Methanolobus sediminis: one gene and its partner. The protein of the gene in region 1 binds, or shares a complex with, the protein of each later gene. Links are inferred from orthologs where the notes say so. Each region holds a gene or a part of one and is shown in the gene's direction. Other genes may lie near its edges. The genes, in order: RE474_RS05015 and mcrC.

The links.
Region 2: the proteins of RE474_RS05015 (region 1) and mcrC are in contact, whole or in part, in a cryo-EM structure (PDB 8S7X), measured with the Methanococcus maripaludis proteins. The link is inferred for Methanolobus sediminis from one-to-one orthologs. Residues at the interface, in WP_011169945.1 of Methanococcus maripaludis: Tyr18, Asn20, Thr21, Thr23, Glu31, Lys33, Trp38, Leu40, Asp44, Ile45, Tyr46, Tyr47, Arg48, Leu51; in WP_011171501.1 of Methanococcus maripaludis: Asp143, Met144, Glu145, Ala148, Ala149, Thr154, Lys155, Asn156, Val157, Met158, Pro159, Leu160.

The regions. Positions count from the first base shown.
Region 1 is NZ_CP133592.1:1,043,125-1,058,000, reverse strand. What follows is about bases 8,424-11,179. They hold RE474_RS05015 (DUF2098 domain-containing protein), read left to right. Parts: upstream 8,424-9,520; coding sequence 9,521-9,838; downstream 9,839-11,179. Other genes in these bases: RE474_RS05005 (M20 metallopeptidase family protein), read left to right, coding at 10,993-11,179; RE474_RS05010 (nucleotidyltransferase domain-containing protein), read right to left, coding at 9,890-10,831; mptA (GTP cyclohydrolase MptA), read left to right, coding at 8,506-9,462. Outside these bases: hxlA (3-hexulose-6-phosphate synthase), read left to right, coding at 66-1,364; RE474_RS05055 (A24 family peptidase C-terminal domain-containing protein), read left to right, coding at 1,366-2,124; RE474_RS05050 (hypothetical protein), read left to right, coding at 2,209-2,334; DNA helicase RecQ, read right to left, coding at 2,357-4,432; guaA (glutamine-hydrolyzing GMP synthase), read left to right, coding at 4,675-5,589; RE474_RS05035 (archaeosine biosynthesis radical SAM protein RaSEA), read left to right, coding at 5,626-6,666; argB (acetylglutamate kinase), read right to left, coding at 6,705-7,598; RE474_RS05025 (non-histone chromosomal MC1 family protein), read right to left, coding at 7,778-8,068; more of RE474_RS05005, read left to right, coding at 11,180-12,183; RE474_RS05000 (GNAT family N-acetyltransferase), read left to right, coding at 12,180-12,635; RE474_RS04995 (N-acetyltransferase), read right to left, coding at 12,642-13,094; hdrB (CoB--CoM heterodisulfide reductase subunit B), read right to left, coding at 13,335-14,231; hdrC (CoB--CoM heterodisulfide reductase subunit C), read right to left, coding at 14,228-14,761.
Region 2 is NZ_CP133592.1:631,134-648,879, forward strand. What follows is about bases 8,566-11,356. They hold mcrC (methyl-coenzyme M reductase I operon protein C), read left to right. Parts: upstream 8,566-9,555; coding sequence 9,556-10,158; downstream 10,159-11,356. Other genes in these bases: mcrB (coenzyme-B sulfoethylthiotransferase subunit beta), read left to right, coding at 8,566-8,990; mcrD (methyl-coenzyme M reductase operon protein D), read left to right, coding at 9,041-9,547; mcrG (coenzyme-B sulfoethylthiotransferase subunit gamma), read left to right, coding at 10,171-10,920; mcrA (coenzyme-B sulfoethylthiotransferase subunit alpha), read left to right, coding at 10,931-11,356. Outside these bases: RE474_RS02850 (type II secretion system F family protein), read left to right, coding at 1-28; RE474_RS02855 (FumA C-terminus/TtdB family hydratase beta subunit), read right to left, coding at 70-645; RE474_RS02860 (fumarate hydratase), read right to left, coding at 645-1,484; RE474_RS02870 (hypothetical protein), read right to left, coding at 1,841-2,299; RE474_RS02875 (DNA polymerase II large subunit), read left to right, coding at 2,581-6,006; methyl coenzyme M reductase-arginine methyltransferase Mmp10, read right to left, coding at 6,033-7,280; more of mcrB, read left to right, coding at 7,686-8,565; more of mcrA, read left to right, coding at 11,357-12,649; RE474_RS02910 (TIGR04083 family peptide-modifying radical SAM enzyme), read left to right, coding at 12,884-14,032; RE474_RS02915 (hydantoinase/oxoprolinase family protein), read left to right, coding at 14,253-16,301; RE474_RS02920 (flagellin), read right to left, coding at 16,410-17,276; RE474_RS02925 (cyclase family protein), read right to left, coding at 17,497-17,746.

The DNA.
Region 1 (14,876 bases):
AATATACAATGTTAATTTTTACGTGATTAAATTTATAGGTTTTCAAGTATTTTAGTAGTGTAAGTATGTCCAAAGTTGATCCTACTAAACCAATTATTCAGGTTGCTCTTGATCTCCTGGAAACCGACAGGGCAATACAGATAGCAAAGGAATCTCTGGAAGGCGGCGCAGACTGGCTTGAGGCTGGCACCCCTCTCATCAAAAGTGAGGGCATGGACGTTATCAGAAAACTAAGGGATGCCTTCCCCGAGAAAACCATCATTGCCGACATGAAAATTACTGATACCGGTGCAATGGAAGTTGAAATGGGTGCCAAGGCAGGTGCCGATATTATAGTTGTACTTGCAAGTGCGGATGATTCCACTATACTCGAGTCCGTACGTGCAGCTAGGAAGTACGGAGTAAAGATAATGGCAGACTTGATATCTGCAAACGACCCGGTTTCCCGCAGTATGGAAGTGGAAAAGCTGGGTGTTGATTATATCAATGTACATGCAGGGATTGACCAGCAGATGGAGGGTCAGGATTCACTTTCTATCATGAAGGAAGTGGTCAGGAAAGTCAACATCCCGGTTGCAATTGCAGGTGGTCTGGATGCGGCTTCGTGTGCAGAGGCTGTAAATGCAGGCGCTGATGTTGTTATCGTTGGTGGAAACATTGTCCGTTCATCTAATGTAACTGCATCTGCAAAGGCTATCAGGGAAAGTGTTGATTCGCCCTCAACGGTCCAAATCACAAAAATTTCAAAGGATGAAGAAATAAGGGCTATACTGGAATCAGTTTCAACATCTAATATCTCCGATGCCATGCACAGAAAAGGTGCCATGCAGGATATCTTCCCCATGTTTGAAGGGGAAAAGATGGTTGGTACTGCGGTAACTGTCCAGACCTTTAAAGGAGACTGGGCTAAAGCAGTTGAGGCCATAGATGAAGCAAAGCAAGGCGATGTCATTGTAATTTACAATGGTAGCAGGCACGTAGCTCCCTGGGGCGGACTTGCCACTTTGAGCTGTCTTAACAAAGGAGTTGCCGGTGTGGTTATCGATGGGGCAGTGAGAGATATCGATGAGATCCGGAAAATAGGGCTTCCTGTTTTTGCCACGTGTCATGTGCCCAATGCAGGAGAGCCCAAAGGTTTCGGTGAGATCAATTCCGAAATAGTTTGCGGAAACCAGACTGTAAATCCGGGTGATTATATTGTGGGCGATGACAGCGGAGTTGTTGTTATCCCTAAAGAACGCGCCTATGAGATCGCAAGGCGTGCAAAAGAGGTTGAAAAGACCGAGCAGCGTCTTTTTGAAGAGATTCGCAGGGGTGCGACATTATCTGAGGTCATGAAACTTAAGAAATGGGAGAAACACTGAAATGATCGAATTGTTAAAGGTGCTTGCATGCATGCCTTTTTTGTTATATTCCTGCTATTCGGATATCAAAACCCGGCGTGTTTCCAATGATGTATGGTTTATGATGTTCGGTGTGGGATTCATATTCATAATGTATGATCTCATGACCTATGGACTTCCGTATCTGATACGCAACATACTTTCATTCCTATTCATATTTGCCTTTGTTTACATCCTTTTCCAGTTCGGGGCATTCGGAGGTGCAGATGCTAAGGTCCTGATGGTAATTTCGCTGATCATTCCTACATTCCCGGTCATTGTGGTCGGATCAACTGCATTTCCACTCAATGGAATTCCTCCGATCGATCTCTTTGCCTTCAGTGTATTTGGCAATTCAGTGATTCTGACTGTGATCGTCCCCCTGGGGCTATTCCTGTATAATCTGGTGAAAAACCCATCTGAATCTCTGAAACGTCCGTTATACATGTTCATAGGATACCTTACTCCGATATCAAAACTGGAGAAAGGTCATTTCCGTATGATCGATTCCTATGAGGAAACAAAGGATGGGGTAAATTTCAGATTTTCCAGGTCAGGTACGGAACTTAGTTCTGATGTGATAAAAGAACTAAAGGCGTATGAGAAAGAAGGCAAGGTAAAAAATGGTGTATGGATAACGCCCGGTCTGCCGTTTATGATTCCGATAACCGCCGGATTCATTACTGCCGTGGTTTTCGGTGATCTGATATTCTATCTGACAATGCAGTTCATGATGATGTGAATTGCATTCAAATCTTTTTTTAACTTCTGTTTTGCATCAGGTTTTAATATCGTTTCTTCCAAATTATTAACTGGAGATGGATCAATGGAAGAAAAGAAACCTGAAAACAAAAAGCAGAACGAAGATGAGCAGAAGACAAAGATAAACCCTATTCATCCCGGTGATCAGAGGGTTCGACCCAAAAGACACCTTCTTGACACCTGTGAATAACATATGTCAGAAAGATGTTCCATCATTTCCTTTTGATAATTGACTGGTAAACATTCCTTATCTCATCATCAGAATAGTTTCCACCCAGTTTATCTTTTATACTTCTGATGAGGTCAACTTCCAGTTCATCCAGGGCTTTTAGAACAATTTCTTTTTTAAGGGCTGGTTTTGGGAATCCATTTCCTGAAACCTTATTTTTAACTTCCTTTTTTACGGGAGCTCTGGCCTTGCTTTTTTCATCACTCTTATTTGGGGATTCCACAGTCTCCAGATGTTCTGCAATAGTTTTGAGGAACATGTCGCCATATTTCTTGAGTTTGTACTCGCCAACACCGGTGATCTTCAGCATTTCCTCTTTTGTAGCTGGTCTTCTGGCAGCCATCTGGCGAAGGCTCGTATCCGCAAATATGATGTAAGGCGGCACATCCTGCATCTGTGCCAGGGATATGCGTAGCTCTTTTAATTTATCAAAAAGGATTTTCTCAGGGTCATCGCTGATCCTTCGGTGAACCACTGGCCTGTATTCTTCCTCAAATTCTTCTTCATCAATATCTGGCGTAACCGGTTCGTAGTCAGTTTGTGCATCCTCAACTTTTCGGGTAAAATTCACGGTTCTTTTTCCGTCCAGCACTTCCAGGCTCTTCCGGTTAAGCTTAAGAAGCGGATAACGTGCTCCTTCAACTTTGATGGCATCCTGCCTGACCATCTCCCGCGCCATATCCAGCCATTCATTCTTGGAATATGAGTCTCCCTGTCCGAAACTTTTGAGCAGGTGGTGTTTTTTGTCTGTGATCTTCTTTGCCCGGCTACCAGTTAGGACGTCTATAACATGGTTCATTCCAAATCTCTGATCGAGGTCCTGGATGCATTTGATTATCAGTCTGGCTTCTGCAGTCCCGTCTACTTCTATGCGGGGCTGGAGGCAGACATCGCATTTTCCGCAGTTGTCTTCCGGTATTTCTTCCCCGAAATACCTGAGCAATACTTTTCGGCGACATATGTTACTTTCACAGTAATCTACAATGTCGTTGAGCTGCTTGATTGCAATGTCTCTTTCTTCTTTTTTGTCCTTTTGTTTGATGAAATATTCAATTTTGAATTTATCACCACGACTGAAAAAGAGTACACACTCACACTCAAGTCCATCTCTTCCCCCTCGTCCTGTTTCCTGGTAATATCCCTCGAGGTTTTTGGGAAGGTCATAGTGTACAACAAAACGGACATTGGGTTTATCGATTCCCATTCCAAATGCAATGGTGGCAACTACAATGTCTGCTCTGTCCTTGATGAACATCTCCTGGTTCTTTGCTCTCTGAAGATCGGTAAGCCCGGCGTGGTATGAAAGTGCATTGAATCCGTCTTTCCTGAGCTTGGTAGTCAGGCTATCCACAGTCCTGCGGCTCTGGCAGTAAATAATCCCGCTTTCACCTTTCTTTTTTCGGAGGTACTGCAGAAGGTTATTGTATGTGTCTTTCTTGGCACGCACGCGGTAAAACAGATTCTGCCGGTTAAAGCTTGCAACATATATCCCGCAATTTTCAATTCCAAGTTGCTTTATGGTGTCTTCTCTTACTTTCGGAGTAGCTGTGGCTGTGAGTGCAATAATGGGTATTTTCGTGAACTTCTTTTTTAACATGCCGAGTTTTCTGTACTCCGGTCTGAAATCATGTCCCCATTCGGAAATACAGTGGCTTTCATCTATTGCAAAAAGACTTACATTGAGACTTTTCAGAAGTGTAATGGTGCCTGACATTGTGAGTCTTTCAGGGGCCACGTAGAGAATCTTGATCTCGCCTCTTTTCAGTTCCTCATAGATGCGTCTCGATTCTGCAGGTTTGAGTGTGCTGTTAAGGTATGCGGCATCAACACCATTCTCTTTCAGGCTGTCTACCTGATCTTTCATAAGGGAAATAAGTGGGGATACCACCACAGTGATGCCATCTTTGAGAAGAGCCGGAAGCTGGTAGCAAAGAGATTTGCCTCCTCCAGTGGGCATCAGCACAAAAGTATCGCGGTCATTTAGCACATCATTGATTATTTCCTCTTGTAAAGGACGAAAATCAGAATATCCAAAGTACTTGCTGAGAGTCTCGTGCATCTTTAGACCATACTTACTTTTCCTGAATATATGTTACTGATGTATTTAATCTTCAGCTATGCAGGGTGAAAGTATTTAGGTCTTTCAGTAAAGGATTATGCGACTTCCAAATCTTGTTAATGCACATAGTATCCTTTCTTCATATCTCCGGCAAGGCTCTTATCTATGGGCGAGCATTAATATGTACGGAACACTATTTCAGGGTAAAACCCATAGTAATCTTATATTCGGAGTTCTCATTCATGGTAAAAGTAGACAAATTCATTCCTAAGGCAATAGAAAAAATCCAGACGCAGATCGATGGTCCTGCCATCATAGCACTTTCCGGTGGTGTTGACAGTTCAGTCTGCGCAATACTTGCACACCGTGCAATCGGTGACAAACTTACACCTATTTACATTGACACAGGTCTCATGCGCAAAGGCGAGACCGAGAGAATAAAGGAAATATTTGCTGATATGAACCTTGAGGTCGTAGATGCAAAAGACCGCTTCCTTTCAGCACTTGCAGGTATCGAGGATCCTGAAGAAAAGCGTAAGGCAGTTGGTGAGACTTTTATTCGTGTTTTTGAGGAAGAGGCGAAATTACTCCAGGCCGAGTACCTCATTCAGGGAACAATCTATCCTGACAGGATCGAATCCGAGGGCGGTATCAAGTCCCACCACAATGTAGGCGGTCTTCCATCTGTTATGGACTTCAAGGCAATTGTAGAACCTATAGATGATCTTTACAAAGATGAGGTTCGTGAAGTTGCCCGCGCACTTGAGCTTCCACACGAGATATCAGAAAGGATGCCATTCCCGGGTCCCGGACTTTCTGTAAGGATCGTTGGTAAGGTAACCGAAGAGCTTGTAGAGGCTGTAAGGGAAGCCAATGCAATCGTTGAGGAAGAACTTGTAGAGCAGTTCCAGCCATGGCAGACCTTTGCCGCAATTGTCGGAAAGGGAACCGGTGTGAAAGGTGACGTAAGGGTTCACGGCTGGATCGTTGCTGTAAGGGCAGTTGGTTCAAGGGATGGAATGACTGCAGAGGCAATGGAACTTCCATGGAGTGTCCTCAGGAAGATCGAGTCAAGGATAACTGCTGAGATTCCTTCCGTTGCAAGAGTGCTTTATGACCTCACGCCAAAACCACCTGCAACAATTGAATTCGAGTAATTATACAATTAATATCAATTAACCAGAGCAAGACAAATGTCACTTAACAAAGCAGTTCTTGATATCCGTAATCGTCAGAGGGTAAAACCCTCTCCTTTAGATGTTCCTGCAGCCTCATGGACTGGAAGGGATATCATTGAATCCGGTGAGATTGACACAATTACTATTATCTTCAAGACATCCGGATGCTGGTGGGGCAAAGCCGGAGGATGTACTATGTGCGGTTATGTTTATGACAGCGCACAGGACAGTCCTTCAGATGATGACCTGATGGCCCAGCTTGGAAAAGCAATGAGGAAGGCTTCAGATTTTGACCGTTTCATGGTCAAGATATTCACATCAGGCAGTTTCCTTGACACAAAGGAAATCCCGCTTGAAGTAAGGCACAGGATACTTGAAGAACTGGACAACGATGAACGGATCGTTAAAGTGCTGGCAGAGACCCGCCCGGAGTTTGTGACTGCAGAGAATGTGAAGGATTGTGTTTCTGTTCTTAAAAATACGGACTTTGAAGTTGCAATGGGACTTGAGACAAGTTCGGATGTCATACGCAAGCAATCTATCAATAAAGGCTTCACTTTCCAGAACTTTGTTGATGCTGCGATTGTGGCAAGGGAAAACGGCGCAACCGTAAAGTCATATCTCATGCTCAAACCTCTGTTCCTTTCAGAAAAAGAGGCTCTGGAGGATATTGTCCAGACAGTCCGTGACGCCGCAGAGTACACTGACACTTTTTCAATCAATCTATGCAATGTCCAGCGCGGTACTTATGTGGAATTCCTGTGGGACAGGAAGCAATATCGTCCGCCCTGGCTCTGGAGCATTGTAGATATTCTTCAGAGAACAAAGAAAGAGTTCCCTGATATGATAATCACATCCGACCCGGTTGGTGCCGGTTCAAAAAGAGGACCACACAATTGCAGGGAATGCAGTCACACAGTTGCCGATGCAATAAGATTGTTCTCATTGACGCAGGATCTATCATGCTTTGAGCATTTGTCCTGTGATTGTAAGGATCTCTGGGGGCAGGTTCTGGAACTGGAAGACCACACTTTTGGTAGTCCTATCCTTGATTGAATTTGTTTAATTTGAAAATGAAATATAAAGATGAGTAATCACTCATCTCCTTTTTTAAACACCATTGTTCCGATTCCGGTGTCAGTGAACAACTCAAGTAATATTGAGTGTGAAACACTTCCGTCGATGATGTGTATCTTTTCGACACCGCTTGTAACGGATGTTGCGGCACTTCTCATTTTAGGGATCATACCGCCTGATATGAGGCCGCTATCTACCATATCGTCTATATCTTCAATAGCCACTCTTGATATGCGTGAGCTTCTGTCGTTGATATCTCTTAGAAGACCAGGGACGTCTGTCATCAGGATGAGTTTTTTAGCTTTCAGCGCAGCAGCGATATCTCCTGCGACTGTGTCTGCATTAATGTTCAGGGCTTTTCCATTGATATCCATGGCAATTGGTGAAATTACCGGAATGTAACCTTCCCTGATGAGTATATTGAGCAGTTCCGTATTGATGATCTCTGTATCGCCGACCCATCCAAGGTCTACTTCATGTTCTACGTTCTCGATCATCACTTTCTGGGATGGTTTCTTTTTGGCGATAATGGTTTTACCATCCTTGCCTGAAAGGCCAACTCCTTTTCCACCATGCTTGCCAATGAGGGCAACAATTTCCGTGTTGATATTTCCCACAAGGACCATGCGGGCTATCTCAAGGGTTTCATCATCAGTGACCCTCAAACCACCGACAAACTGGGATTCCTTGCCCATGCGTTTCATCTTTTCTGAAATTTCCGGGCCGCCGCCGTGTACAATGATCGGGTGTATTCCTACAAATCTCAGAAGGACCAGATCCTGTATGATATCACTCATCACTTCAGGATTGACCATTGCGTGACCACCTACTTTGATCACCATTATTGATTCATGGAATTCCCTGATGTATGGTAATGCCTCAATAAGCACATTCTCTCGATTAAGTGTCATGATGTTTACCTGTGAATATTTTCTGGGTCCGGCAAGTCATCATATTATAGCCGGAGCTCCCTGTTAATATGCTCAATTAATTTAAAAATAGTTTCTGCTACGATAAAATAGCTGTCTTGGTATATTGTTAGTATGGAAAAGTAAAACAAAAGACCCATGATATGGGTCCTTTATGAAATTCAGACCTTTTCAAGCTTTTCAATGCCTACTTTCTTTACGAAAGGCTTGTTGATCTTGTCAGGCATCCAGTCTGGCTTGTTCTTTGGAGCCTCGACTTTTTCCTTCCAGCCTTTGAATACGTGTACCTTCTTTGTTCCACGTTCACGAAGCCTGATCTCTTCTGGCTTTGATTTGCTTCCTTTACCTCTGTTTGCCACCTTCAAAGCTGCCTGTCTTGGCTGTTTTCCAGTGAATACCCCATGCTCATTTCCTTTCTTGTCTCTTAACACAAAATTTCTTGCTTCAGACATGATGTCACCTCGTAATCATTATGCGATTACATCTGCTAACCGTATTTAGTATATAAGGTATATATATTTTTCTTTTAATGTAGTCTTTTGTTCTCGTTTTATGGCATTTACTGCAATTTGGAGCAATTATTTGGGCAGATTATGAGCTTATTTTTATATAATTTTGAAAAAATAGCGCATGTTGCTATAGCAGGATGTGGCAACATGTCAAGTTAACTTGATTTGCAAACCGGCAGTGATTTATATTATTTTAGGTCGCAGTTGCCATATTGTTACTTTTTACATTCCTGTATTCCTATTTTCTTTTCTTTTATTATTCTTGAGCCTAACACAACATTTACATGTAATGAATCCCTTTCAGCATGATATAATTACTATCCGGTATCTGCATTTGCAGAACGGATCCTCATCCTTCACTTGATTTTAGAGGTATAATTATGGAAGTCCCGGTTGTTAAATTACCAGATATACAGGCTAACAAGCCCCAGATACCCATTAACCTGACACGTGTCGGTGTTACCAACGTTAAAAAGCTCGTACAGATTAAAAGGAGGGACAAGCGTCCAGTTATCCTTATTTGTACCTTTGATATTTTTGTAGATCTCCCATCACACCTGAAAGGTGCCAACCTCTCACGTAACTTTGAGGCTGTTGATGAAGTTCTCGAGATGGCGGTCAACATGCCGGTCTATGAGATCGAGCAGCTTTGCAGTGATGTTGCCCAGAGTCTTTTGAAGCGTCACGAATACGCAACCCGCGCAGAGGTTCTCCTCAAGAGTGAGTATGTCCTCAAAAGAGAATCACCTTCTACAAAGATGGAATGCCAGGAAGTAGTTGATATTTTCGCTGAAGCTATCGCAATGCGTGATGACGTAGAAAATATGGAAGTCAAGAAACTAATCGGTGCCGAAGTGGTGGGAATGACTGCCTGTCCATGCGCTCAGGAGATTATGAGGGACAACGCAAGGCAGGAACTTGAGAAGATTGGTGTTGATAACAAGCATATTGCAGAGTTCCTTCACAGGGTTCCAATGGCAACACACAATCAGCGTGGACGCGGCATAATCTCTATCGAGGTTGTTGGAAACGTTTATGTTTCACTCGAGAAGATCATTGAGATCATCGAAAAATCAATGAGTTCCAGTGTATTTGAGCTTCTTAAGAGGGCTGATGAGGCAGCAGTTGTCCAGACTGCTCACAATAATCCAAAGTTTGTTGAGGATTGTGTAAGGACCATGGCAAAGAATGTTGTCAAGGATTTCGAGCACCTCCCTGATGAAGCAGTTGTCACTATCAAACAGATAAATGAAGAAAGTATCCACAGGCACAATGCCTTTGCTGAAAGGGTTGCAACCATTGGTGACCTGCGTCTTGAAATATCTCAGGATGCTTAACTATTAAATCTGTAAGCTCATTATATCTTCCAGAATAAGAATTAATAGGAGTTATATTGTGGACGATTCAGCAAAGATCGAAGCTTTGAGTATGGATGGCAGTCCCATTGAAGTTGGGTCTGTTGTCAGATACCTGAACACAGGCACTGTGGGAAGAGTTACCGATCTTAAAGAAGATGAAGAAGGTATCTGGGTATTGCTTGACAGTACCGGTTTGTTCTATAAACCAGAGGTACTTGTCATCGCAGATGAAAGTGAGCTTAAAGGTGAGATGAAAGAGCGCACATCCGCAGAGGCTGCAGAGGCCTACATGCGTTCTTATAGGGCCGAAAATGAGGCTGGTTATGATATCGGCCAGGTAACAGGCGGTGGTTAAACCGCCTTTATGTCTTTTTTAAAATCAATTTTTAATTTTCAACTTTATATCTCAGATAAATCTTTCCTTTTCAAGCAGTGTAAGTGAGCGGATCCATTCGCCTTTTGGCTCTCTGGAAGTGCCGACTACAAGTCTTTTGATGTCTCCTACCTGCTCCACAACACCTTGGGCTTCAATAATTTCTCCTGCAAGAGCCTGTCCTGCATATGTGTGTGTGTATGAGAGTACGTGGTCGATTTCGTCATGATCTACCTTGTAAACTGAGGGGGCATCAAACGCAAGATCAGCATTTGTGACCTTTGCCTCTATTTTCATAGTGCCAATGTCCTCGCCTCTTTGGGTTGGGTTTTTGATCTGCTCCCAGTCCCTGACGAAAAGAAGATCAAAATAAGTACCTTCTACCATTCCGCGATTTCCTTTTCTCTTCTCATGGACCATGAATTCCTCAAAAGAGATCTCCGGGATGCGTTTGTTGTATATGCGTTTCCACATGTTCAAATCAATATCATCGATAGGTCCGTCTTCGGACTTTGCTTTTGCGATGGCATCCCTTGCTATGAACCACTGATCACCGTAAACTACAAAATCAATGTCTGAGCCTTCGTTCTGAAGTCCCGGCAGTAAAGATCCTGTGATTCCCATCATATCCCTGCTGATGCCCGCTTTTTCAAGTGTGTCCACAACAACTGTTACTCTGCTGTCAATACCATACCACTTTTCTATGGCACTTGACGGGGGAAGCACTTTTTTGATCTGGTCTTCAGGGACCACATGTACGTCCTCTACCCATTCAGGGCGGTTCTGGCGCATAAAGTCAAAAGCAACGTCAAAATCATATTTCTTGTAGCGTTTGCCGTCAAGTTCGCGCTCTCCGTTCTCGTCCGGCACATACCTTAGCGTTGACCTAATACCATGTGGGTGGAAATAATCGGAAACTGCAAAGATCCAGTCATCTTTTGTTACAAGGAAATCCCTGAGTCGTGTTTTTATCATATTTAGCCTTCCTGTTTGTATTCAACTCTGTACAGGTAATTGCCTTTTCCCATAAAAATGGTACGACTTTTATTGTCTTGGTTCAGATCTAGTAAAATCTAATATATACTTCTGCAACATGTCTATTTGTAAAATCAAGTCCTCATAAATGGTGATAGAGTTTGCAATCATTTGAAAAATGGGTACGTGAGATCCGCAGAGAGTTCCACAGAAATCCTGAGCTCAGTTTTCATGAGTATGGTACGCAGGCAAGAATAATGTCCATACTGGAAGAAATCGGGATAGATTGCAGGAAGATCGCTGACACTGGAGTGATAGCAGAAGTGCGGGGTATGTCTTCAGGTCCATGCATTGCCATACGTTCTGATACTGATGCACTTGCGGCACATGAGGTACTTTCCCCTGGAAATGAGGATTATATTTCTCAGAATCCCGGTGTAATGCATGCGTGCGGTCATGATGGGCACATGGCCATTGTTCTGGGTGTTGTCCGTCTGGTAAAGGAAAAACGAAAGGAAATATGTGGCACTGTCAGATTTATCTTCCAGCCTGCGGAAGAAGTTCCTCCCGGCGGAGCGATAAGGGTTATAGAAGAAGGTGGTCTGGATGATGTGGATGCTATCATTGGTCTGCACATATTCAGTGATGTTGACATTGGCCAGATCAATGTGCGTGCCGGTCCTTTAATGGCAAGTTCTAATCGCTTCACGGTAAAGATATTCGGAAAGGGTGGTCATCATGCAAGACCTGATCTATGTATTGATCCCATACAAATTGCCGCTGAATTCATTTCTTCTTTAAAGCCTGCTGTTTCACAGAAAGTGGATGCTTCTGATCATGTTCTTGGATTTGGTGCGGTGAATAGTGGTAAGCAATTCAACAGATCCCCGGATGATCTCGAACTTGTTGGTAGTTTCAGGACGTTTGATGACAATGATATTGATACTATAGAATGTATTATGTCCGATCTGCTTGATTCACTTATGCATTCATATTCAAAGGATGGCCAGGAAGGAGTTCCTTCATATGACCTGAATGTTTATCGTGGTTATCCTGTTCTTTTCAATGATCCCTCTTTCACAGAAAGAGCCAGCAGCTTGCTAAAAACTATGTTTGAAAATGTGAACACTCATGCAGGCCCGATTTTTGGGGCGGAAGATTTTGCTTATTACCTGCGGGAAGTTCCCGGGATGTACACAATAATCGGAACTAAAAACGTAGAAAAAGGAATAGTTGAAGTGAATCACTCATCCAGTTTTGACATTGATGAGGATGTACTGATAACTGGTGTGGAGTTGCTTTACTCTCTGGCAACGGATTTCCTGAGAAACTCCGGAGAATACCTTAAATGAAGATAGTATCATTCTCATCTGAATATTCTTCTGCGGCAAGGTCATTTGTAATAGATGTTCTTTCCGGGGAAGGTTTTGACTATGATCCTTTGAAAGATTCTGATCTGGATGATATTCCCGGGAACTATTCCGTAAAAGGAGGTGCATTTTTTCTATGTCTTGTGAATGGTGATATTGTGGGTACGTCTGCGGTCAAATATCTGAACCCGGATGTCTGTGAGATCAAAAGGCTGTATGTCAAAAAAGATTATCGCGGCAGAAGAATTGGTTTTGCTCTTTTTCAAAAGGCACTGGAATATGCGGAAGACAATTTTACAAGAGCAAAACTGAAAACCGATTCGACCTTAAAAACAGCTATTTCTATCTATGTGAAAAATGGTTTTTCAGTAGTGAAAGAAGAGAGTGGGACGGTTTATTTTGAGAAGTACCTTCAATCTGGTAAAAGTGAATGATGAATATTATAAATTTTTCATCATTGCGACTTCATCGCAGTTCGGGAATTTAGGACACTTGATGCATCCGGTCCACACTTTATGTGGAAGCATCTGTTTGTCTATTATTTCAAAGCCCTGTTTCTCAAAGAAAGGAACTGCATAGGTTAGTGTGAATATTTTATCCACTCCAAGTTCCCGGGCTTCACTCAAGCATGCTGCCATAAGCTTAGTTCCTATACCCTTGTCTCTGTATTCCTGCTTAACTGCAAATGATAATACCTCTGCCATATTCTCCCAGCTAACCTGCAGGGCGCAGCAGCCAATTATTTCCCCGTCAATTTCGCATACATGGAAACTGCGGGTAAACTCATACAGCTCACTCAATGAACGGGGAAGCATCATCTCCTGTTTTGCATAGGTATCTATGATGCCTTTTATTGCAGGGATATCATTAACTGTAGCCTTTCTTATTATCAACTATCAATCTCCGGTAATTGTTAAAAAGAGAAATAGCGAGCGTGAAGGGATTTGAACCCTCGGCTTGCAGCTTAGGAGGCTGCCGCCATATCCTGACTAGGCCACACGCTCATGTTGTGCTACTCTCGTAATAACATTCATTATCTTAAAGTTATTGGTGAAAAAGCTTTCCTGCGGGAAACATAGGTTTTTTCTCAGCTTTACTTAAATGATGAAATAAAACAGGAATCAATCTGAATTCTAGGGCTTAACCCTGGAATCCAGTAGCTCCATTAATTTTCTGTTCTTTTCAATGCCAATATCAATTCCAAGCATCTCTGCCGGAAATCCCAGCGCAAGTCCCAGAAGTTGTGTGTAATGGAGTACGGGTATTTCAAACTCAGTTCCTGATAGCTCTTTGATCTCATCCTGCCCACTGTCAAGTTGCATATGGCAGAATGGGCATGAGTTTACTATGCAGTCCACATCAGCTTCCTGTATCTTCGCAAGTTTTGCTTCTGTCATTTTCAGCGATTTTTCTTTCATGGCAGAACGCATTCCACCACCAGCTCCGCAGCATGCCATCTTATCCGGATAGTCCACACTTGTTGCACCAAGTGCGGTGATGAGTTCATCAAAGAACACAGGTCTTTCAGAACTTCCAAGTCCTCTTTCCTTTGTAGGTTTTATCAGGTGGCAGCCGTAGTGTACTGCAATTCTGATGTCAAGTGGTCTTTGTACAAATGAACTGATCTTTTCAGGTCCAAACTCCTGATAAAGATACTCTATAATATGTCTGACATCAATATTTCCTTTGATTTTCCTGCCTATTTTTTGGAGATGAATATTTACTTCTTCTTTTGCTTTTTCATCATCCTGAATAATGTGGTTTGCATCGGCAAGAGTGCTGAAACATCCATTACATATTGTGAGTACATCTCTTTCCATCTCTTCGGACAGGACTATGTTTCGACTTGCCAGGGCAAGCCAGGAAGTTTTGTCAAAAGACCGGAACACTCCGGGGGCAGGACAACATGATGCACCGGGAAGATCGCTACAGTCAATGTCTAATGTGGCAAGACACAGTTTTGTGGCGAGTTCAATGCCCGGATATCTGTTAGGTACCAGGCATCCGAGGAAAAGTGACAGTCCCTTCATTCTGTGATCTCCGTTGTTTGCTTCTCATTAGTATTATTTTCTGCGAATCTTTCAAAGCCACAGGATGTCAGGAGTTCTTTAACTTCATTGAGAGAGTCCGTGTATTTGTGTACGGTTTCCGGCAGTTCTTCCAGGCCAATTTCCACTCTTTTTATTTTGTATTTATCATTGATCGGGACGGCATGTCCGTATTTGAGCAGCATCTGGCAGACTAGTCTGTGTTCGGGAAGAATTATTCCCTGATGAGCTGAGATCGATCTTATCTCTAGTACTGTATCTACAATATTAATTCTGCGGGGACATCTTTCCTGACAGTTGTAACAGGTTGTGCACATCCATAATTCTTCACTTTTGAGAATATCTGAATTTGTACCTGCATTTTTTACAAGTTTACGGATGTTAAGGTTTGTATGTCTTCCAGAGGGACAACTGCTGCTACAAACTCCACATTGCATGCAACGGAGAGCGTTAGTTGACACTTCTTTCAACTGCTTTTTTATATCGATGTCCTCCCTTGGTATTTTGTCCATGTTTTCTCCTGTCTGTTAGAGTCAGTATTTTTGCAAAAGCGATAAGTTTCCAAAGCTTTGCAATAGTTGCGGCAACTTATGACACAGATATCCTTCTTCTTTTCTTTTAACTTTT
Region 2 (17,746 bases), 410 kb from region 1 along the record:
ATGGATGGTATTCACTTTCGTGATCTAAAACCAATATAATAAAAGAAAATAAAATGATTTAAGGAAGGCTTATTCTATTTTAGAATAAGCTTCCAGTGCTTTTTTTCTTACATCTGTAAAAAGATCGTTCTCGTGAGAATCTATTCCCACAACCAGAGGACCAAAATTCTTCACTTTCAGTTCCCATACGGCTTCGGGCATCCCGAGATCAAGCCAGTGAACTGTATTTACTTTTTCAATGCTCATAGCTGCAAGGGCTGCACATCCTCCCGTAAATGCCAGATAGACAGACTTTCCTTTCATGGCTCCTGTTACGTTATCCATGCCACCTTTTCCCACAAATGCACGCACGCCGTGAATATCAAGGAGTTTAGGTGTCATTTTAGACATCCTTGCACTGGTAGTTGGTCCGGCTGCAACAACTTCCCAGTCATCATCTTTTCCTTTCATGAGGGGACCGCAATGGTAGATTACCGCACCTTCAAGGTCAAATGGAAGTTCCTTCTTTTCCTCTGCCATTTCAAGAATCCTTGCATGGGCTTCATCCCTTGCAGTGTAAACAGTCCCGCTGAGATAAACAATGTCACCTGCTTTCAGTTTATCAACATCTTCTTTTTTCAGTGGTGTATTTAGCCTGTATTCCATTATTCATCACCACCAAGGACAACTGAAGCATGGCGATTTGCCCAGCACTGTATATTCACCGCAACAGGGAGAGATGCCGTATGACAGTGTGCTTTTTTAATGTGAACTGCTAAGGCGGTTGTTTTCCCTCCAAGTCCCATTGGTCCTATTCCCAGTGAATTTATGTCTTCAAGAAGAGCTTTTTCTTCTTCGGTCATCTCATCAACTTTCTCAAGCAGGGCGGACTTAGCAAGTCTTGCAGCTTTATCAAATGAACCACCAATACCCACACCTACAACAACCGGAGGACATGGTTTTCCACCTGCGTTAAGAACTGTTTCAAGCACAACGTTGCGTATGCTGTCCTTTTCAGTAGGATTGAGCATTTTTATGGAACTCATGTTCTCAGAACCTGCACCCTTCGGTGCCACGGTTATTTTTATGCTGCTACCGTCCACAAGTTCGTATTTTATATCAGGAATCCCGTTTCCGGTGTTATTTCCACTGTTACTTCGGGTTAACGGATCAACAGCATTAGGACGTAATGGTATAGATGCAGTTGCTTTTCTCACACCCTCAAGAATAGCATCTTCCAGCCTGAAGTCCATTCTGGAATCACGACCGAGTTCTACAAAGAATATCAGTATGCCGGTATCCTGGCACATGGGCACCTTTTTCTTTGCTGCGATCCCTATATTTTTCAGGATAGCTTCAAGCTGCTCTTTTGCAATAGGAGACGTTTCCTCAGATGCAGCTTTTTCTAATGCATCAACAACATCCTGTGGCAGTACGGTCTCAGCCTCTTCTAGAATATTAACAACAGCAGATACAACAGTATCATAATCAATGGAACTTGACAAAAAAGATCACCTTTGGTGTGGTGCGGGAGAAGGGATTCGAACCCCCGAACGCCTGCGCGAGCAGATCTTGAGTCTGCCACCGTTGGCCACTTGGTTACTCCCGCACTTGAGATTAACGATACCAGTATTGCCGTATTTATTATAAATTTAACTGTTGCAGGATATGAACATCCAAATCTGTGAAAGTATACAACAAGTGATAATGATTGAAAGGAGCCTAATATAAACGGAAAAACAAACCTTGATTCAACAATTATAGATTAAGGTCGGAAGTATAAAAGAGGTGGCCAGCGAACGGAGTATTCGCTGACATTAGTTAAAAGGTTTTTTGATGCTTAGAGGTTAACTTATCCATTTCAGATAAGACCTAACAACTGTGAGATTTTAAGGATAACGTTTGCCACAGTATATGTGATGCTGTTCATAAGACCTACAGGTTCAATGACAATATCACCATTATCTTTTGCTTCAATGAAAGTTTCAAGCGGAGTTTCAGAATCCATTATACTTCTTACAGTGGCCTCACTGGTACCGATGATCATGGTAGCATCAAAATCATCATCTGCTGATACTTCTTCAAAGAGAGTTACATATGCGTCTTCAGTGACGGCTTTTATGTAAATTGTATTACCCGAATCATCCACGATGACAAGTTTTATCACTTCATCCCCAAGCAGACTTTTGAGAGAAGAAGACAGGTTCTCTGAATTTGCATTATATTCATTGACTTTTATTTCGAGATCACTGACTATATCCGCACTTGCTACCGGCATGAACAACATCAGTAGCATTAAAAGAATTATTATTTTTTTCATTTTGTCCCTCCCGTACAAAATAATCTCCTCATTAACAGAGCAATAGGTTAATGTGAACATTGTAAACCACATAATGTCACAGATAACTGAAAAATGAATAACATACCAGTGTACGAAAATCTATTATTTCCAGCCATTAGATCACCCATTAATTGTACATATAATATATTGAATACAATTATAGTTATAGTTGTCTGTAACCTGATATGCAAGAATATTTTTTGCAGGAAAACAGTTTTAAGAACATAAGCATAATTGCATCTTCAATAGGGTGATTTCTAATGGGCGAGATTGTAGTAAGCGATGCCATGAGGGACTATTTTGAAGAGCTTGAGTCCAATCTCCACAAAGAAATAGAAATCGCCAATCGCGCACGTTCTAAAGGCAAAGACCCTAAACCGCATATTGAAATTCCACTTGCAAAAGACCTTGCAGACAGGGTAGAGAATCTCATAGGCGTAAAAGGGGTTGCAGAGCAGATCCGTATATTTGACGAAACGATGTCACGTGAAGAAGGAGCTCTTGCTATCGGAAAAGCCGTTGCTGAGGGTGCTGTCGGTACATTTGATTCAAAGGAAGAAGCAATTGAAGCCGCTATCCGTGTGTCCGTTGCAATGCTCACCGAAGGTGTGGTAGCAGCGCCAATAGAGGGAATCGACAAAGTCACACTTGGAAAGAACGATGACGGAAGCGAATACATCAGGATATTTTACTCGGGACCGATACGCAGTGCAGGAGGTACTGCACAGGCACTGTCTGTTCTTGTAGGAGATTATGTTCGCCGTGCAGTAGGAATTGAAAGGTACAAACCACGAAAGGAAGAAGTTGAACGATACGTGGAAGAGATCCTGCTTTACAGGCGTGTGGCAACTTTACAGTATACTCCTTCCGAATCAGAGATCAGACTTATCGTAGAGAATTGTCCGATCTGCATAGATGGCGAACCCACCGAAGCCGAGGAAGTTGAAGGTTACAGGAACATGGACAGGATAGAGACCAACAGGGTTCGCGGTGGTATGTGTCTTGTGCTTGCAGAAGGTCTGGCACTGAAAGCCCCAAAGGTCCTGAAGCATGTTAATAAACTTGAGATGGATGGATGGGACTGGCTCAACACACTTATAGCCGGAACAAAAAGTTCAGGTGATGACGACGGTGGTTTTGTGGGTGTCAAACCCAAGGATAAATATCTACGTGACCTGATAGCAGGAAGACCTGTATTCTCTCACCCCATGCGACCGGGTGGATTCAGACTCCGCTATGGCAGGTCAAGAAACACCTCCTTTGCTGCCGCAGGAATAAGTCCTGCCAGCATGTATATTATGGACAGCTTTATCGTTTCAGGCACGCAACTTAAAGTTGAAAGACCTGGAAAAGCTGCAGGAATGGCACCTGTTGACAGTCTGGAAGGGCCAACTGTGAGACTGAGATCAGGCGATGTAATAAGAGTGGATGATGAACAGGAAGCTATCGAGATTCATCCTGAAGTTGAAACCATTATAGATATCGGTGAGATCCTTATTAACTACGGTGACTTCCTTGAGAACAACCATCCTCTTGTGCCTTCATCATATTGTTTTGAGTGGTGGATACAGGAATTTGAAAAAACAGTTGAAAATTCACCTTACTCAAGAGACGAACTTAAAGAGCCATCACAGGAACTTGCACTGGAACTAAGTGAAAAATACAATGTTCCACTACATCCTGCCCATACACACCTGTGGCATGACATATCGGTGCAGGAATACGAAACACTTGCATTATTTGTATCAGAGAATGGAGTTCTTTCCCCGGATTCAAAGGTACTTGAACTTCCACTTACCCTAACCAGAGATTCCGGAATAAAAACAATCCTTGAACATCTCCTTGTCCTGCACAGACTGAATGACGGGAAGATCATCATAGAAAATCCCTTGCCATTCATCAGATGTCTGGGACTGGACACAGACCTTCAGAAAAAATGGGCTTCTTTGCCGGAAGAACTTACAGAAACTGTACCGGTGGTCAATGAACTCAGTGGCCTTATTGTAAGAGAGCGCGCACCAATAAGAATTGGTGCAAGGATGGGACGTCCTGAGAAATCCAATAAGAGAAAAATGTCCCCTGCTCCTCATGTATTGTTCCCTATCGGAGATTCTGCAGGAAATACACGAAAAATGGAGGCTGCCGCAGGCTACATATCTTCGCTGAACAGCAAGGTTGGACAGATACGTGTTGAGATAGGTAATAGAGTATGCCCTGCCTGTGGAACGGATACTTTCCTTTACCGCTGTGACTGTGGAGAATTCACAGTACCCAAGCTATTCTGCCCGAGATGTGGAATTTCAGCGCAGAAAGAGGAGTGTCCGAAGTGTGGTTCTAAAACTACATGCGTGAAAATGCAGAATATCAATTTCAAGGAGATTTATCAGGCTGCCTTTGCAAAAGTCGGTGAACGTGAGAACATCGAGGTAAAAGGTGTCAAGAGAATGATGTCAGGAACAATGACTCCCGAACCTCTTGAAAAAGGTATCCTGCGCGCAAAACATGACCTTTATACGTTTAAGGACGGGACTGTCAGGTATGATATGTCCGATATTCCGCTTACACATATTCGTGCCGATGAGCTTGGAATTAAAGTAGAGAAACTGATTGGAATTGGCTATACAGAAGATATCTATGGAAATAAACTGGAAAGGGACGACCAGGTTGTCTGCCTGAAAGTTCAGGACCTTGTAGTTTCCTACGATTGTGGCCAGTACCTTCTACGAACCACGAAGTATGTCGATGACCTACTTGAGAAATATTATGGTGAGGAGCCGTATTATAAAGCTGAGAAGCTTGAAGACCTTGTAGGAGTAATGCTAATGGGACTTGCACCTCACACTTCTGCAGGTGTGCTTGGAAGACTTGTTGGTTTTACAAAAGCATCAGTCGGTTATGCGCATCCTTTCTTCCATGCAGCTAAAAGAAGGAACTGTGACGGTGATGAGGACTGTGTCATGTTGCTCATGGACGGTCTTATTAATTTCTCAAGGGATTACCTTCCTGAAAAGAGAGGAGGTAAGATGGACGCTCCGCTTGTGCTTACCACACGTCTGGACCCCAGTGAAGTTGACAAGGAGGCACACAATATAGATGTGTGCGATCACTATCCGCTTGAGTTCTACGAAGCCAGCCAGAAATATACAAATCCTAAGGAACTGGAATCCACATTTGACCTTATAAGTTCAAGGCTGGGAACTCCTGACCAATATGAGCACTTTATGTATACTCACGATACAACCGATATTGCCGCAGGTCCGCTTAACAGTGCTTACAAGACACTTGGCAGTATGGTAGAGAAAATGGATGCTCAGCTTGCTCTTGCCGATAAGATACGTGCGGTCGATGCTCCTGATGTAGCTGAAAGGGTTCTTATTTCACACTTCCTGCCGGACATGTTCGGTAACCTCAGGGCATTTTCAAGACAGGGAACAAGATGCCTGAAATGCGCTGCAAAATTCCGCAGACCCCCGCTTACGGGAATTTGTCCGAAATGCGGCGGAAGGGTCATACTTACAGTTCACGAAGGTGCTGTGAAAAAGTATCTTGAGGTCTCAAAGAAAGTGGCTCATAACTACAACGTTTCCAGTTATACCAAGCAGAGAATAGATTTGCTGGGCCTGGACATGCAATCACTCTTTGAGAATGATAAATCAAAACAGACCGGACTGCTGGAGTTTATGTAAGCAGCCGGCAGCGATTATATTAATAGTTATTCTTTGGTCTGTTCACCAATTTCCAGGCCAATAGCATTTATTTCATGGATCAGTTCTTTAAATCCTGTTATTTCAAATTCAAGAACTTCCTCTTTGCTAAGACCAATAGACATTTCACCATCATATGTAAGCATGTCCGGACCCCTGCGCACAAAACGAGACACACCGTCACGGGACAGAACTGAAGTTGATTCGGGGTCGTGTACAAATGCTCTTCCCGGGATAATCACAGTCTGCTTTACATCCGTAAGGTCCAGCTTTTCCACATCTTCAATGGTTATCAGACAACCTATATCTTTATCCACGGCAACTACGTTGACAGCACTGCCAAGTTTTGTGAACACTTCCTGAAGCCTGTCCTTTGAAGCACGGCTGGTAAGTATTGTTGCATCCTTGCGAATCTCAGGAAGTCTCGCAAGAGCATCCGGTTCATTCCTGATAGCATACGGAGAGCCGATAAGCGGATCTTCAAGTGGTGTTCCTGTTATGCGGAGATTATATTTTGCATCGGCATCCCTTACGATCTTCACGAATTCTTCAATGCTGTGGGTTTCAATTCCTTCCATTACAGGAGCATTGTTCAGTATGAGACCTTCTTCTGTCTTGTTGGCAAAGCGCATGAGTATAGCTCCTTTGGCACCCATTTCTTCCAGGTCGCCAAGGGTTTTGTCAAGTACTTCACCGTCGTTAACTCCGGGAATCAGAACAATAGCTGCGTAGACATCACAATGCTGGCAGAACTGGCGCAATACTTTCAGTGCGGCTTCTGGCTCAGGGTCACGCATGTATTGTCTTCGCAGTTCCGGGTCTGTTGCAAATACTGTGAATGAAACTTCGGTGACTCCGTATTCAATGAAGAACTCTGCTTCGTCACCATTGCTGAAACCTTTTCCACTGGTATATCCCAGATGTATCGGAAGGCCGAACTGGGCAATGTTAGCCACCAGCTCCATAAGATCCGGATAACAGCTTACATCACCTCCACCGCTTATGGTGATCTTGTCAATATTATCACCTGCCATCATAAGACGCTGGTACAGGTCCTGGAACACATATTGCCCGGGTTTGAAACCGGAATAAGATTCCCTTACACCTCTGGTGCAGTAATCACAACCCTTTTTGAAAGGGAAACAGTATTTACAGCCAAATGGAGGGTTCTCTTTAACTTTCTTAAAATAACAGTATGTGCAGAAGCCTTTGCAATCTATTCCGGGATTGCCTCCTACGTCAGCAGTGATCTCCATAGAACGAGATACATATTATATAGGTACTTAAAGGTTTGCGGTTATTCTTTTAATATTTAGTCATATTCCGGAGGATGGACCTTTAGTACATACTACAAAATAGAATGCGGAATTTTAAGAAATAATTCTGATATTTAAGCTTTGTCAAATTAAGGGCGAATTCAATACTTGCTCAATTATATTAATATTCGATTTATGCTTGCGGTTGATGATTGCGAAATTGTTGTGAAACGATGCAAAAGGTTTAAACGTCATTGTTGCTTAATAATTCCGAGAATTCCCAGTGGAAAGTTTTCGTACGGAAAATTACTATGTGGTACAAAGTAATTGACTTTCATTCATTCATTCATCTGTACGTTTCCAAAATGGGTGATTTCTGAATAGAAACATAGGAGGAAAATATACGTGTCTGATAAAATAGACATTTACGACGACAGAGGTAAACTGTTGGAAAGCGGCGTTGATCTTACAGCTATTGCGCCAACAAGGAACGCAGCGATTCAAAACATCATCAAAGATACAAAGAGGACAGTTGCTGTAAACCTCGCAGGTATCGACAAAGCACTCAAGACCGGTTCAATGGGTGGATCTAAAAAGCAGATCCTCGGTAGAGAACTTGACTACGACATCGTAGGCAACTCCGGTGCTATCCTTGATGCAGTAAAGAAGCTCATCCAGGTCAGCGATGATGATGACACAGCAGTAACAGAACTTGGTGGCGGAAAGCAGCTCCTTGTCCAGATCCCAAGCGTAAGGACAATGATCGGTGCTGACTTCGTATCTGCAAGCACAGTAACAGGTGCAGCAGTCGTACAGACCATCATTGACATGTTCAACACTGACATGTTCGATGCACCAATCGTAAAGTCCGCTGTATGGGGAAGCTACCCACAGACAATGGACATGAAGGGCGCAAACATCGCATCAATCCTCAGCATTCCACAGAACAACGAAGGTCTCGGTTACTCCCTGAGGAACATCACAACAAACCACGTAGCAGCAATTACCGGTAAGAAGGCAATCAATGCAGCAGCACTTGCATCAATCTTCGAGCAGGTAGGTATGTACGAGATGGGTAACGCTGTAGGACCATTCGAGAGACACCAGTTACTCGGTCTTGCATACCAGGGTCTTAACGCAGGCAACTACGTCTACGACATCGTAAAAGAGAACGGTAAGAGCGGTACAATCGGTACTGTAATCAACTCAACAGTCGAGAAGGCAATCGAAGTCGGTGCAATCTCCGTTGACAAGACAGCTCCATCCGGATACAACTTCTACAAGGCAGACGACGTTTCAATGTGGAACGCAATTGCAGCAGCAGGTCAGCTTGCAGCAACCATGGTAAACTGTGCAGCAGGAAGAGCAGCTCAGAACGTATCATCAACCATTCTCTACTACAACGACATTCTTGAGAAGGAAACAGGTCTTCCTGGTGTCGACATGGGTAGAGCACAGGGTACTGCAGTAGGATTCTCATTCTTCAGTCACTCCATCTATGGTGGCGGTGGACCAGGTATCTTCAACGGTAACCACGTTGTAACCAGGCACTCCAGAGGTTTCGCAATTCCTTGTGTATGTGCAGCAGTCTCACTTGACGCAGGCACACAGATGACCACCATCGAGAAGACATCCACACTTGTCGGTAACGTATTTGGATCCATTCCAGAATTCAAGGAGCCAATCAAGGCAGTGGCAGGTGCACTCTAAGACACAACACCCCTCCTTAAATATCACAGATAATCATAAAGGTAACAAAAATGTCCGATACTTTTTCAGAAGCAAACTTTGTGCAACTTGAAATATTCCCTTCAAGGCTGCTCAAACCCGAAACAGCCCAGAACCTGCTCAGCGAGATCGCTGATGTAGAAGGTATTATCAGGCTGTTTGTCCATGGCCCAAGACTTCCCCAGACCGTTCCTTACGGACCTGCCACAGGAATGCCTGTGAACCATCCCGGGAATGCTGTAATCGAGGTTGCAGGACAGGCAATAGAACTTGCCGTATCCGTAGGCAGCATCCGTATGGAAGTTGTAGACGTAGATGTAAAAGAGCAGGTAAGGGAAGTTTGTGAAAAGGTTCTTACAGTACCATTTGAGTTCAGGGTAGGACATTTCATTCCAACGAGACAGACCGTCAGTGACTATGCAAAGCGTGGAGCTGGTGCCGATCCTCTTATGACCGGAATGACTGACCCTAAAGGAAAACTGAAGAACCAGCCAGTATGCATCCTTAAACCTGATGACTTACCTAATGACATGGAATAAGTGATGGAATGTTCGACCGGGAAACACAGGTTGTAGATTGCAGACACGGAATGGGTCTTGGCCGTGGAGGAGGACTTGCACAACGCGGTACTCTCTCTGAAACAGGAAGACCTGATGTGATCGCAGTTGCAATGAGCCCGGGAAGAAGACATATCACAAAACCAGTATGTGAACTCACATATGGCATGCGTCGTGAGGAAATCCAGGTTAGTGTGCTTGTGCTTAACACCGGTTCAGGTGTTCCGGATACCAACATGGGTTCCGGGTCCTTTGGAATCAGTCCTGAGGAGATAGCACAGATCAACAGACACAAAGTGGCTGTTATCCACACAGGAAACATCAGGGACCATGTGGTTAGAAAAGTAAAGGCAATTCTTGAGCAGGCCGATATTCCAGCAGTAGTTGTTTGTCAGACCCTCGTTGATTTCGAGGATTTTGCATTGGCAGGAATAAAGACAAGGCTTGTAAAACCAAAAGATAGTGATATTTTAGCAAAGGGAAGGGTAATGGAAATTGTGACAGGAGTTACACGAGGCGAATCATGTTCAAGGGAAAAACTGAACGAACTCGTGAAAGCCGTGAAAACCACAATGAGATCATTAGAGAATTAGGAGTGAATAATTATGGCATATGAACCACAATATTATCCAGGAGCAACATCCGTTGCTGAAAACAGAAGAAAACACATGTCTGGTAAAGTCGAGAAACTCAGAGAGATCTCCGACGATGACCTGACAATGATACTCGGTCACCGTGCACCAGGTAGCGACTACCCAAGCACCCACCCACCACTCGCAGAAATGGGTGAGCCAGAGTGTTCAGTCAGAGAAATGGTAGAACCAACACCAGGCGCAAAAGCTGGTGACAGGGTAAGGTACGTACAGTTCGTTGACTCAATGTACAACGGTCCATCAGTACCATACGTAAGATCCTACGCAGCAGCAATCAACTTCAGAGGTGTCGACCCAGGAACACTTTCCGGTCGTCAGGTCGTTGAAGCTCGTGAGAGAGACATGGAAGAGATCGCAAAGTTCCAGATGGAAACCGAGATGACATGTCCAGCACTCGCAAGCCTTAGAGGTGCAACAGTACACGGTCACTCACTCAGACTTCCAGAAGACGGTGTAATGTTCGACATGCTCGACAGGTGCAGAAAAGAAGGCGATGTAATCATTATGCACAAGGACCAGGTAGGAAGACCAATCGACAAGAAGGTAAACCTCGGCAAGCCAATGTCCCCAGAAGAGGCAGCAAAGAGGACAACAATCTACCGTGTCGATAATGTAGCATTCAGAGATGACGCAGAAGTCATTGAATGGGTACACAGAGTATTCGACCAGAGAACCACATACGGATTCAAGCCGGAGAACTGAGGTGATTATAATGGCAGACGATAGAAAGAGAATGTTTGCAAAACACATGGAAATTAAGTACACAAAAGAGCACGGTACTAACAAAATGGAAGGTGGAAAGATCACCGACATGACTGTAGAATACTACAGACTCGGTGTCGATCAGAACCCACGTAAATTAGAAATGAAAAAGGCAGGTCAGGAACTCGCAAAGAAGAGAGGACTTGTCGGTTACAACCCAATGATGCACTGTGGTGGTATACCACTCGGTCAGAGAGCACTCACACCATCTTTCCTTTCCGGAACAGATGACATGGTCGAGATCGATGACCTTCACTACGTCAACAACGCTGCAATGCAGCAGATGTGGGATGACATCAGAAGGACCGTAATTGTCGGTCTGGACATGGCACACGAGACCCTCGAGAAGAGGCTCGGTATCGAAGTCACACCAGAAACAATCAACCACTACCTTGAGACACTCAACCACGCACTTCCTGGTGGAGCAGTCGTTCAGGAACACATGGTCGAGACACACCCAGCTCTTGTAGATGACTGTTACGTCAAGATCTTCACCGGTGACGATGAACTCGCAGACGAGATCGACAAGCAGTTCCTCATCGACATCAACAAGGAGTTCCCAGCAGAGCAGGCAGCTCAGCTTAAGGCAGCAATCGGAAAGAACACCTTCCAGGCAGCACACATCCCAACAATTGTCAGCAGAACCACAGATGGTGGTCAGACAAGCAGGTGGATGGCTATGCAGGTCGGTATGGCATTCATTTCAGCATACAGCATGTGTGCTGGTGAAGCAGCAGTAGCTGACCTTTCATACGCAGCAAAGCACGCTGGTGTTATCCAGATGGGAGAAATGCTTCCAGCAAGACGTGCACGTGCACCAAACGAGCCAGGAGGAATTCCATTCGGTCACATGGCTGATATCATCCAGACAAGCCGCAAGACACCAGAAGACCCAGCAAACGTTACCCTTGAGGTAGTAGGTGGAGCATGTATGCTTTACGACCAGATCTGGCTCGGTTCATACATGTCCGGTGGTGTAGGTTTCACCCAGTACGCAACAGCAGCATACTGTAACAACATCCTTGATGACAACCTCTACTACAACGTAGACTACATCAACGACAAGTACGATGGTGCAGCAACCACAGGTACCGACAACAAGGTAAAGGCAGACCTCGCAGTAGTAAAGGACATCGCAACAGAGTCCACAATCTACGGTCTCGAGAACTACGAGAAGTACCCAACAACCCTCGAAGACCACTTCGGTGGATCCCAGAGAGCAACAAGCCTTTCCGCAGCAGCTGGTTCAGCTGTATCCCTGGCAACAGGAAACGGAAACGCTGGTCTCTCCGGATGGTACCTCTGTATGTACCTCCACAAGGAAGCACACGGCCGTCTCGGTTTCTTCGGATACGACCTGCAGGACCAGTGTGGTGCTACAAACGTACTCTCATACCAGTCCGACGAAGGTCTTGCTCTTGAACTCCGTGGACCAAACTACCCTAACTACGCAATGAACGTAGGTCACCAGGGTGGTTACACAGCTATTGCATCCGCTGCTCACGCAGGACGTGGAGATGCATACGCAGTCAACCCACTCGTCAAGATCTGCTTCGCAGACGACCTCCTCCCATTCGACTTCTCCAAGCCAAGAAAGGAGTTCGCAAGGGGAGCTCTCAGAGAGTTCGAGCCTGCTGGTGAGAGATCACTCATCATTCCAGCAAAGTAATTTTAAAACAAGTGCAGGCTTAATGCCTGCTACTTATTCTTTTTTGAATAAGTTTCATTCTTCTGTTTTTGATTCCATAGTATTCTGTTCTTCTTTATTCTGTAAGGCTAAATATTGCAAAAGCATTCATCTATCCGAAGAACTATCCAATCACCGATCTATGGAAAGATGGCTCTTAGAAAACTACTAATAACTTGAAACCTTGAAGAAACTTAAAAACAAGGTGCTATTAAAATGTCTTTTCACGTGATGCTGATCCCTACACTTGGTTGTCCAGGAAAATGTAATTACTGCTGGAGTTCCGAGGAAAAATCCCCGATAATGAGCATCGAGACCATTAAAGAAGTAGTTGAATGGCTCAAAAACTTCAAGGAGGATTCTGTTACTTTTACTTTCCATGGAGGAGAACCACTTCTGGCAGGCGCAGATTTCTACAGGGAGGCTTTACCAATCCTTGTCGAGGGAGCAAAGCCGAAGAAAGTGGCTTTTGCGATACAGACCAACCTCTGGAAGATGACCGATGAAATAGCTGAGATATTTGCGGAATATAATATTCCGATAGGTTCCAGTCTTGACGGTCCTAAAGAACTTAATGATTTCCAGAGAGGGGAAGGATATTACGAAAAGACCATGCGTGGCTATGAGATAGCAAAGGAACACGGACTTTCAGTCAGATTCATCACCACTTTCACTTCCCATTCCGAAAAATTCAGAGAGGAGATTTTCAATTTTTACCTGGAAAACGGCTGGACTCTCAAGTTCCACCCTGCTCTGCCTTCATTACGTGGTAATGAACCTGAAAAATGGGCTCTTGATCCGGAAGAATACGGCAGGCTTCTTATCTACCTCCTGGACAAATACCTGGAAAACATGGACAAGATCGAGGTCATGAACATTGACCACCTATGTAAAGGCGTATTTAGTGGCAGAGGTGCTGTATGCACTTTTGTGGACTGTATGGGAGATGTCTTAGCCATAGGACCTGACGGAGGAATATATCCATGTTACCGCTTTGTAGGCATGCCGGAATACGTGATGGGCAATGTCCGCGACAATCCCGGTATTGAAGAACTTTCAAAATCCGATGCATGGAAGCTCATGTTCGATTACAAGGATTACGTAGATGAGAACTGCAAGGACTGCTCCCACATAAAATACTGCAGAGGCGGCTGCCCTTACAATGCCATAACCCCAACAGGCGGAGAAATAAAGGATGTCGATCCCCATTGTATCTCTTACAAAATGATACTCGACGAGATCACCGAGAGAGTCAATAATGAGATGTTCGGCGGATCTGGTATGGAGATGGACTTCTTCCAGAACCCCATGAAGCCTTCAAGGCCGGGAATAATGGCTCTTATGCTTAAGAAAACATATGAGTAGAACAGATAATAAAGGATTTGATCATTTTTTTAATCGAATCCTTTTTCTGTATATTAGATGATCTTTTTAGTGTTAAAATCTGGCCTGACATCAGACAGAAAACTTTTTCTTAGATACTCTTCTGTCCGATATTACGTGGTAATGCTTAAATATTGCAAAACCATTGTTTTTTACATTATCAGTTATGAAATTAATTTTTGTTTGAAAGGAGTGAACCAAAATGCAATACAGTCTGGGCATTGATGCCGGAGGAACTTTTACAGACGGTGTAATTATCCGTGATTCAGATGGTGTGATAATGGATGCCACAAAAGTGCTTACCACTTATCCGGATCCAATAGGCGGAATTAAAAAAGTAATCGATTCGCTGAATCCTGAATATGTCCAGGATGTAAAGCTGGTTTCAGTCTCAACAACCCTGTCAACAAATACAATACTTGAAGACACAGGTTTCCCTGTCGGTGTCATCCTTGTAGGCGATTATGTAATTCCAAAAGAAGGATTCCCGGCAAAATATTATGTTCAGCTAAGTGGTGGTCACACCAGCAATGGTGAAGAAGCTGCCCCCTTGGACGAAGATGGTGTCAAACTTTTCGCCCTTGAGGTGAAGGACCATGTTGCTGCTTTTTCCGTATCATCATTTTTCAGTAACCGTAATTCCGAACATGAACTTCGTGTCAAGGAAATAATCCGTGAACTTACCGGGCTTCCGGTGGTATGTGGACACGAACTTTCCCAGGAAGTCGGTGCCTATGACAGGGCCATTACTGCTTATCTGAACGCACAGCTCCTGCCAATCACACATAAATTCATCCAGTCAATCATGCAGGACATAAAATCAAGAGGCATGGATGCAAACCTGCTCATGCTCAAATGTGACGGTTCCGTTGTTGGCATGGAAGAAGCCCTTGAACGCCCAATAGAATCCATATTTTCCGGACCGGCTGCAAGTCTTGTCGGTGCTTCCTTCCTCACAAAATACGATACATGTGCAATGGTTGACGTTGGAGGAACCAGTACCGATGTAGCTCTTATCAGAAATGGAGTACCGGAACTCAGTGAACAGGGAGCTGTTGTTGGTGGCTGGAAAACAATGGTAAAGGCCATCAGAATGGAAACTTCCGCAACCGGCGGGGATAGTCATGTATGGATACAAGACCAGAAATTCTACATTGGCCCCAGGAGAGTTATCCCTCTTTGCCGTGCAGCAACCCTTTATCAAGGATTCCTTGAAAGGTTCAAAGAATCAAAATCACCTTCCAGAAAACTTCTCTGTGAAAATGTGCAGCCTACAAAATTCTTTGTGCGTACCGGCCTTAAGCCTCTGGAACTTACCAGGACTGAGGAAGAAATATTCGATGTTATTCAGGGAGCTCCGGTATCTTATGTAGATATTTTCCAGCGCCTGAAAAAACAACCAAGTGTGCGTGCCCTTGATGGTCTTATACAGAAACGCCTTGTGCAGTCTATAGGATTTACACCAACTGACGCACTTCATGTACTTGGAGAATTTAATCAATGGGAAACAGAAGCTTCTATAATAGGAGCTGAGAGGATTGCCAAACAACTAAGAATGACCAAGGAAGAAGTTGCCAACATGGTTAAGAAAAAGGTTGCAAAGAATATGGCATCAGACCTTATATCTTACCTTGTTGATGGAATATCCCAACCTATTATTGACCAGATGCTTTCAGGCAATAACTACACACGTTTTAAAGTGGAAACACCAGTTATCCTGCTAGGCGGTCCTGTTGTTGCATACAAGGAAGAGATGGAAAAACTTATTGATGCAAACATAGTTGTTCCTGAACATGCCAGCGTTGGAAATGCTGTTGGTGCACTTGTTGGAAAGGGCATCAAACGCGTTGAAGTTCTTATAAAGAAAGACTTTGCTCCAATCACAGGTGAGGATGTAACTGATGAGGAACTAAAGAACGCAAAGGAAGTCATCAGTTACTTTGTGTTCACTCCGGAAGGAAGACAGATCTTCCCGGACTACATCCAGGCTTTTGATTATGCCAGAAATACCGGTAAAGAAATAATAATGGATTACATGAAAGCTGCCGGCTATGGCAAGGATGAGGTTGAAATTGAAGTTACCAAAAAGGAACTCATGGTAAGGGAAGGAGAAGAACCTGTTGAGACTAAAGTCATTGTAGTAGGGATCGGTACGTCCAAACTTGTTGTGGAAAAGGATGTAATTCCGGAATATATGCGTAAAAAGGCAATCAGTTCCCGCTCTGCTGAAGATTCATATTCAGGAAAGTGAAGAATAATTAAAAAATCGTATCAGGAAGATTAGCACAACGCTTCAATTAAGCTATGTATTATCTCCTGATCATTCTGTTTTTCTATTAGTCCATTAAATGTAGAATGTTTAGTACCTCAACAGGATGTACTTTTCATCGAAGTATGCACCCGGAGATGTGAAGTCGAAAACTACCAGAGAACCAGCTTCAGGTCTTACCTGGAATGATACTTCGGTCCTTGGTTCAAGACCTTCATATTCATCATCATCTTCCTGGAATACTCTTCGAATATCAACTACCACTTCCATGATATCACCTGTTCTTAAAACAGGCTGAGTGGCTTTGAATACAGATGAATCACGAGTGCGTATCGGGCTTACTGAGAAGTACTCATCTGTTGCCAGATGGATTTCATCATCATCAGCATCAGTATCATACCTGACATTAGCTACGTGAGTTCCATCAGATAAATAAATAATAAGCTGTGACAGATCTACATCTTCACTACCAGGTCCGAGTGATACAGAAATATGCAGTTTTGCAATCTCACCATAGTCTACAGTATCGCTAACGGTAACACCGTATGTTGTACCATCCAGAGTATAGTTATGTGATCCTGTGCGAGAAAAACGATATTCAAAATAAGAACCATCATCCACAATAGTCTCATCGCCACCATCTACTGAGATATTAAAATCTCCTGATGAGGAAATCCATTCGACCATTCCTCCTTTAGAACAATTTAAATCTGTAGCTGATAACGTCCCATCTGTATAAGTGACCGTCGTGTATGTCGCACGTTCACCCTCTACACGGTCAATACGCATATTGGAAGCAACCTCTCTTGTTGTCTCCTGACCAGTTTGAGATGCTTTCTGCTGAAGCACTCCTGAGGTCTTGATCAAAAGGGCAGATGCTACGGCTGCCACAAGTACCATGGAGATAAAGATGATAAGGGTACCTATACCTACCTGTGCACGGTCATCCCTGTGCATTAAATGTCTCTGATTTGCTTTCGTGCGATTCCCTCATGAAACGTTTTAGCAATCGTGTTACAGGTTTATATTGCGATTCATACTATATTAATTCTGTTATTTAATATTTTTGACGAGTTAATATAGATATCATGCTAGTAACTTCTGTTACCATAATTGCACTACCAAATATAATTATACTTATATTTAAATCATCCTGTAAAATAAACAAAATCAATTGTTACACATATATGTCAAGTGAATGGATGTCCATCAAAACTGCACGTGCTGGAGCTCCATCACACCCCTTTAGCTTTAAAGGAAGGCAAATAAAGAAATAAACACCCTCATTTGCATTCTTCAAGTCCAGATATTCCACAATATTGACATTATTGCTCAAAAAAAGGTGATGGTTTGGTAAGGATATGTCTTCATCAACAGAAAGTGTGTCGACACCAACTACCCTGAAACAGTTATCAAATATCCATTTT